One region of the Halopseudomonas sp. SMJS2 genome, then DNA from elsewhere that is predicted to be linked to it. Evidence: riboswitches for the same ligand, from Rfam matches in the RefSeq annotation. Region 1 holds a riboswitch; the other holds the start of a gene.
The links. A riboswitch is a leader RNA that binds a small molecule or an ion and turns the genes downstream of it on or off. The one in region 1 is predicted to bind cobalamin.
Positions count from the first base shown of each region.

Region 2: it holds a riboswitch for cobalamin, as region 1 does, so the genes downstream of both, btuB (TonB-dependent vitamin B12 receptor) here and QAO71_RS12145 (TonB-dependent receptor) in region 1, are expected to answer to the same signal.

Region 1 is NZ_CP123445.1:2,562,362-2,566,353, reverse strand. Features, by position in the region: gene QAO71_RS12150 (ABC transporter substrate-binding protein) at 1-459, opposite strand, end outside; gene QAO71_RS12145 (TonB-dependent receptor) at 465-2,345, opposite strand; cobalamin riboswitch at 2,459-2,671, opposite strand; gene QAO71_RS12140 (2'-5' RNA ligase family protein) at 2,794-3,444, shown strand; gene QAO71_RS12135 (CBS domain-containing protein) at 3,524-3,961, shown strand.
Region 2 is NZ_CP123445.1:1,460,314-1,464,305, reverse strand. Features, by position in the region: gene btuB (TonB-dependent vitamin B12 receptor) at 1-1,777, opposite strand, end outside; cobalamin riboswitch at 1,896-2,136, opposite strand; gene QAO71_RS06905 (heavy metal-associated domain-containing protein) at 2,352-2,597, shown strand; gene QAO71_RS06900 (DUF411 domain-containing protein) at 2,628-3,074, shown strand; tRNA gene QAO71_RS06895 (tRNA-Asp) at 3,148-3,224, opposite strand; gene QAO71_RS06890 (DUF2897 family protein) at 3,391-3,567, shown strand; gene QAO71_RS06885 (DUF2058 domain-containing protein) at 3,620-3,992, shown strand, end outside.

The DNA.
Region 1 (3,992 bases):
TTGGCGCTCATAGGATTCCACCTGCCCCAGCGTAGTGGGTAATGGCAGTATCTCCACTCGATAATTCAGGGTTCGCATACGCTCGCGCAGCAGCAGGGCGCTGTACTGGCCGGCCAACACCAGGTCGGGCTGCAGACTTACCACCTGTTCCAACGAGCCGTCATGGGCAGGCCAGCCAGCGTCGATCCAGTGGATCGGGTAGCGCAGATGCATAGGCGACAGTGCAGCCACCCGGGCCGGATCGGCGTGATGAGCCAATGCCCAGTCCATGCATAGATCGAGGGAGACGATGCGTTGGGGTGATTCAGGCGTCGCTGCCAATGCAGGCAAGCCAACTGGCAGCAGGATCGCTGCCAGGCAGAGCACCCACCGGCGCAGCCGCCCCCCTGCCCGAGCGGTGAGGGCCGAGGCAAAGGAGCAGCGTTCAGCATGCAGCTGATGGCGGGGGTGTGTAGTCATTCCATTCAGAGGTCAGGGGTCCAGGTGACTCCAAGCATAGCGGTGAAGGGCAACTCCCGGTAACCGTAACCCTGTCCGGCATGGGTATACATCAAGCGGCTATAGTCCTTGTCCATTACGTTGGCAAGCTTCATGTCGAAGGCCACTTCGCTGCTGGCCTGCCAGCTGGCGCGCAGATCCAGTACGCCGTACCCGGACAGCTCGGTGGTGTTGTCACCGTTGCCGTAACTGCTGCTGACGGCGGTAAAGCTGGCGCCCACACCGATATCGCCGAACTGGCGATCCAGATTCAGGTTCAGGGTACGTCGGGCGCGGTTCGGCAAGGTGTGGCCGTTTTCACGGCTGCGTGGATCGATGATGCTGATGCCCAGATCACCCTGCCAGCCGAAGAGTTCCTGCTTCAGAGTGGCTTCGAAGCCATTGACGCGGGCGCGATTGATGTTGTCCACGGTGCTGAAATCGCTGGTGGTAACGATCAGGTCACGGAAGTCGGTGCGGTACAGCGAGGCTTCCAACTGGGTAGTCGGGGCAAGCTGGCTGCGCCACTGCAATTCATAGCTGCGGGATTTCTCCGGTTTCAGTTCGGGGTTGCCGCCATAGAAGCCATCGAAGGGCCAATAGAGATCGGCAAAGGTCGGTACCCGGAAGCCTTCGGCGTAGGACAGAATCAACTGGTTATCCGGATCAAGCCGGTAGCTCAACGCACCGTTGAAGGTATTTTCGTTGCCGAACTGCTGGTTGTCGTCATGCCGCATGCCCAGTTCGGTACCGAAGCGCGCTCCCTGGAAGCTGTGCTGGGCGAATACCGCTTTGTTGTCCCGGTTGCTGACCTGGAAATCATTGCTGCTGCGTACCTTGTCATTCAGGTAGTCAGCGCCCAGACGCAGACTGTGTCCATTGCCCAGGGTCAGGGTGTTGAGCCAGTTCAGCGAATCGCGATAACTGTTATTCACCGTGCTGCCGGGAAACAGTTTGTCGAAGTTCTCCTGCTTGTCCTCGCTGTGGCCCAGTTCGATACGGCTGCGCCAGATATCATTGATACGCCCATCCAACCAAAGCGTGCTGGTGCTGATGATGTACTCGTCATAGGGAGCAGCTGGAGCGCCCCAGTTACCGAACGGGTTATCAAACTCGGTCTTGCCACGCTGATCCAGTACGGTGAACCCACCTTCAAATGCATCGGTGAACTGGTGACTCAGGCTCAGCGCCAAGGAGCGGTTGCGGTAACCATCATCATCCGCGTCACTGGCGAAAGAAGTGCGGGTGCGATCGATACCGGCAGTTTCCTCTAACCCGGCGGATAAATTGAAGCGCGTGCGCTCGTTGCCGCCGGAGAGACCAAGGTTGCGCTCCCAGGTACTGTCACTGCCACCGGCGATGCGCGCGTAGGGGCGCAGGCCTTCGCCCTCGCTTCGGCGGGTGAAGATCTGGATAACCCCGCCCATGGCGTCCGCGCCATGAATCGCTGAGCGCGAGCCGCGCAGCACCTCTATACGCTCGATCTGGTCGACACTGAGAAACTGCAGGGCGGCTCCGCCCATGGTGGCTGAACCGGCCCGCACACCGTCGATCAGCACCAGGGTCTGGCTGGTATTGGTGCCACGGATATACAGGCCGTAGGTCGCGCCGCGGCCCCCATAATTGGCGACCTGCACGCCCGGCACCTGGGTCAGCAGATGTGGCACGCTGGCCGGGCGCAGCCGTTCGATATCTGCACGGGTGAACACCGTATTGGCGGCGCTGCTGTCGCTGCGCTGTTCCACATCGCGGTTGGCGGTGATCAGGGTGTCGGAGAGTTTCAGCGCTTGTTCATGGGAAGCAGGCTGGGCAGCCAGAGTCAGGCTCGGGGCCAGGGCGACAGCAAGGGCAAGGCGGGACAGTTTCATTATGAATCCTCAAAAGGTCGGATGACTTTCGAGGAGGGCAGATAAGCAAGTGCGGACGGGGCAGATAACAGACAAACCGGCACGGCACTTGACGGTGATGCCCTCCGCAACACCAGTCGATATTGCATGCGGGCCGGCCTCCGGACTCTCGACGCCCATCCGCTCACCTTCCCATGCCGTGGCACAGTGGTCTTGAGCGGACGCCGATCCATGATCGGGGTCGATTACCGTTGCGGGGGCAGTGCCGGGATTGCTCGACCTGAGCGAGCGCACCGGCTTTCCGTTTCATGCCTGATATCAGGCACACCTGCATGAATAGCGGCGCATCTTATGCCCCTGATCGGGGAAACACAAGCGACCGGATGGCACAGGGCTAGCTGCGGCTGGAGTGCGCCGGGCGGGCAGGGCATACTGCCCGCATCTTCGCCATCGTTGTTGGCCGCCGAGCATGCTGTTATCCGATACCGTCCCTTTTGCCGAGACCACCGTTGCGCAGCTGCGTGATTACACCGAGTGGCACCGTGGCCGCAGCCGCTATGCGATCTGGATGATCCCGATCAACTGTCCCCGGGCGCTGGCCCATATCGACCAGCTCACGGCCTCGCTGGCGGACCTGTTGCATCCCAGCCGGCGGCAGCCGCATATCACCTTGTTTGTCTGTGGTTTCGAAGGGCAAAGTGTCAGGTACGACGACGATTTCACGTCAGCGCAGCTGCAGCGCCAACTGACGGGCCTCGACCGGTTGGCATTGCCGCCCTGCGAGCTACGCATAGGCGCGCCGGATAGCTTTGCCAGCGCAGCCTTTCTGACAGTGGACGACCTGCAGGGCCACTTGTCGCGCTGGCGCGAGGCGCTGGGGGCAGGCTGTAGGGAAATTCGGCAGACTAGCTACGTGCCGCACATCACCCTGGGGTTATATCGCCGAGCGATCAGTGCCACAGAGCTGCGCCAGCGGTTGCAATCATTGGTGATACCGGACACCTTACCGCTAGCGGTGGAATGCCTGGAGTATGCGACTTACAGCAGCCGTGACATGTTGGGGCCGCTGGAATGCCAGTGGCGGGTAGCTGTCAGCAATAAGGAGGCCAATAGTCCATGAAATACCCTTTTGGCCTTGCCTGCCGCTTTGATTGATCCTTGACTGTTATCACCGGACCAGAAAATAAAAGGAGCAGCAGATGAGAACCGTGGCCCAGGTTATCCAGACCAAGCAGATCCAGCAGGTGCATACCATCGGGGCGGATGAGACGATGCTCAGGGCCTTGCAGTTGATGGCCGAGCATAATATCGGCGCGCTGCCGGTCACCGAGGGCGGTCAGGTGATAGGCGTGATAAGTGAGCGCGACTACTCTCGTAAATGTGTGCTCAAGGGGCGGGCGTCGGTGGGCACCATGGTACGCGAAATCATGAGCAGCCCGGTGACGACCGTGACACCGAAGCAGAGCGTGTCCGAATGCCTCTCGCTGATCACTGACCTTCACCTGCGCCACCTCCCGGTGGTGGAAGATGGGCGACTGGTGGGGCTGGTGTCGATCGGTGACCTGGTCAAGGAGACCATCGCCGAGCAGCAGGAGCTGATCCAGCAGCTGGAGCAGTACATCCGCGGCGAGGTGTAGCGGCCCGACTGGCGCGTCCCGTTTCGGGGCC
Region 2 (3,992 bases), 1.1 Mb from region 1:
GCCCCGGCTGCTGATAGCTCGCAGCGGTCTCGTAGTCGGTATCGAACAGATTGCTGATGCGCGCCTGCAGCCGCCAGGCATGGCTGAACCAGTACTCGGCGCGCAGATCGACGGTGTTGTAGCCGTGCAGCTCGTTGCTGTTGGCGGCGTTATCCCAGCGTCGGCCTTCGGCATGCAGACCGGCGCCGACGCCAATGCGGCCGAAACGGCGGTCGATATCCAGGTTGAACATCTGCTCGGCCCGGCGGGCCAGCAGATCGCCCTGCCCCGGGCGAGAGCTGCGGTTGGCGGGGTCCTGCAGGGTCAGGTTGCTGCTCCAGTCCCAGCCCAGCCAGTGGCTGGCAATCTCGAACTCCACTCCCTTGATCACCGCCTTGTCTATGTTCTCCGACAGATAGATGCCACCACCGAGATTCACGCTGGAAATCAGATCTTCCACTTCATTACGGAACAGGTTGACCACCCAGTTACCCCAATCGTGCTCGCCCCGCAATCCGGTTTCGATATTGCGCGAGGTTTCTTCCTTGATATCCGGGTTACCGAAGCCGGGGTAGTACAGCTGGTTGAAAGTGGGGGCCTTGAATGCGGTGCCGTAACTGGCCACCCATTGCAGGTTGTCGGTCAGGCTCAGGCCGTAGGCGATGCTGCCGGTGTTGTAGCGACCGAACTGTTCATTATCGTCATGACGCAGGCTCAGCTGCCATTCATGCACACCACGCTGTCCCAGGTACTGGGCGTAGTAGCCCTTGTTGGTGCGGCGGTTCTCGCTGTAGTTCGTACTGCTGCTGACTTCATCGGTCAGGTGGTCGAAACCCAGGGTCAGCAGGTGGCCAGGCGCAAGATCGATATCGTTCTGCCAACCCAGGCTGTCGCGCCGGGTATCGAAACGGCTGTTGAAAGTGCTGCCATTGAAGGTGTCATTCTTGTCTTCGCTGCGCGCCGCCTGCAGTGTCACCCGCCAGGGTTCGAGCGGTGAGAAGCGGGCATTGAGCCCGTGGGTTTTCAGCTTCGAGTCGTTGTTGGCCTTGTAGCCCGAGTCGAAGTCGCTATGGGAGTGGGATTCCAGCGCATGGCCTTCCAGCTCCAGGCCATTGTCGAAACGATAGCCGGCGCGCAGGTTGCCGGAGAGCTCGCGGTAACCATCGTTATCCGGATCACCACGGCCAGGCCGGGCATCGATGCCACGAGTGGACAGACTGGTCACCGCTGCGCTGTACCAGCCTTGCCCGATGCCGCCGGAGACACCGGCACTGCCCCCATGGTGGTTCCGGCTGCCGGCAGTGAGCGACATCCAAGGTTTGGGATCACCACCGGTACCGCGCTTGGTAAAGACCTGGATCACGCCGCCGATGGCTTCGGAGCCATACAGGCTGGAACGCGGCCCACGCACGATTTCGATACGTTCGATCTGCTCGATGGGCAGATTGTGCAACGCGGCACTCCCACTGGTAACCGAGCCAATACGCACCCCATCGATCAGCACCAGCACGTGGTCACTGCTGCTGCCACGAATGCCAAAGGTGCTGGACTTGCCCGCGCCGCCATTGTTGACGATGCTCAGCGCCGGAGTACGGCGCAGCAGATCCAGCATATCGGTCGGCTGCAGGCGCTGGATGGCGCGCTGGTCCAGTCGCGTTACCGCGCCCAGATTGGCACCCAGGGACTGCCCGGTGCGGGTGGCGGTAACGACCTGGTTGTCCAGGGAAAGGGATTCGGCATGGGAAAAAGCGGCCGTGGCCATTAGGGCCATCGCCAGGGAGGTGCGTGCAAACTTCATCTGTGCTCCGTCGCCGTACTCACCCGTACGGCATGGCTGGTTATGCAGTCGGCGAACGGAGTTGGGGAGACGGTTTCAGACCCAGCATGAAAACGCTACACCCGCAGAGCCCGCCGCACTGCTGTGATATGCGACAGGCCGGTCTCCGGGCTCATGAGCGGATGAATATCCGATGATTCGACCTTCCCGTGCAGGCACAGTGGTCGTGCTGAATCATCTGTCAGATAGTACCTTGAGGTAATCCGACTCTCATTTACCGTTGCGGGGGCAGCGCCGGGATAGTCTGGAACAGACGCACCGGCTTCCCTGTTTAACCTGCCGGGCAATACCGGGCAGGAACCTGAAGCGGGTGGAAGACTAAGAGGTTTTCACAGGTAAGTAAAGGCGCCCCCGCCAGCGCCCGAATTCACGCGCCAGCGGGAGAGTCAACCGATGGGGCCGTGGAGATTCCACTCATTCGGTAGAAGGCAAAGCGTAGGCATTTTAGACGCTCAAAAAAAGTCGGGAGCCGGGTTGACCTTGCCATCGTGTCAGGGTTGAAAATTCGAGCATGTCACGCACAAGGAGCGCCATCATGAGTTCTCTTCAATTCAATGTTCAGCAAATGACCTGCAACAATTGTGTTAAACATGTCACCGAAGCGCTGATGGCTGTCGCCGGCGTGACTGACGTCCAGGTCAGCCTCGAGGATAGCAAGGTCACGGTTGCCGGAAGTGCCGACAGTGCAGCGCTGATCAGCGCATTGGACGCAGCCGGCTACCCTGCTGCGGCGGCTGGCGCGCATGCTGGCCACACCACCTGCTGCGGCGGCTGCAGCTGATCAACGATAAATACCAACGAGGAATATGGAATGCGCACCAGACTACGTCTCATAGCTCTTACTGCCCTGCTGATCGGCGGCTTTGCCCAGGCCGCCGACAGTCTGACCATTGACGTGCACCGTGACGCCAACTGCGGTTGCTGCAAGGACTGGATCAAACACATGGAAAGCAATGGCTTCAGCGTCAACGACCATGTCGAAGCCAACATGGCGACGGTGAAACAGGAACTGGGCGTACCACCGCAACTCGGCTCCTGCCATACCGCCGTGATCAATGGTCAGTTCATCGAAGGCCATGTGCCCGCTGCCCAGGTACTGGCGCTGAAGGAACGGCCCGATCTGCTGGGCATCGCCGTGCCCGGCATGCCGATGGGTTCGCCCGGCATGGAATACGGCGACCGCCAGGATCCTTATCAGGTGGTCGGACTGACCAAGGAAGGCGAACTCGAAGTCGTCGCCGAATACCCCGGCAACTGAGTCAGCCCCTGGCGGCTCCGGCCGCCAGAAACGAAAAAAGCCTTTGACCATCACTGATCAAAGGCTTTGTATATGGCGCAGCGGACGGGACTCGAACCCGCGACCCCCGGCGTGACAGGCCGGTATTCTAACCAACTGAACTACCGCTGCGCATCTGTCCGACACCGACACTCATGTGCCTGTCATCGAAGCAGGCGCGCATTCTAATATTTCGTCAGATTAAGTCAAGCCTCGCCTTCAACCATATCGCTTTTATTTGCCATACGCTCATCCATTAACCATCCTGAGAGCAGACCTTCCAACAAAGGAGCTCGACATGTCTGGCATCGGCTGGCTTTTCATTATCATCATTCTTGCTACTGTCATCGGCGGGCTGTATATGTTGCGCAAGACCGCCAACAAGATGCCGATCGGCGATGAGCAGATGAAGCGCATCAAAGCCCGGCAAGCTGAACTCGAAGCGCAAGAGAGGCGGGAGAAGCAACAGGACTGATGCTAGAATGCGTCACTCTCATTTTTAGCCGCGTAACAGGTAGTTCCACAGTATGGTCAATTCACTGCAAGCCCAGTTGCTCAAGGCCGGACTGGTCGACGAAAAGAAACTCAAGCAGGCCCAACGCGCCAAGAAGAAGGCCGCCAAGAACACTCCGGAAAAGGTACATGACACCGCAGCCGCGGTGGAGAAGGCACGTGCCGACAAGGCCGAGCGCGATCGCCAGCTGAACCTGCAACGCCAGGAGGAGACCGCCCGTCGCGAGCGCGAAGCCCAGGCCAAGCAATTGATCGAGCAGGCCAAACTGGACCGCAGCGGCGGGGAAACCGCGTACCAGTTCGTGGCCAAGAACAAGATCAAGAAGATCTACGTCACCGAGGAGCAGTTCGGCAAGCTCAGCCGCGGCAAGCTGGGTATCGTACGGC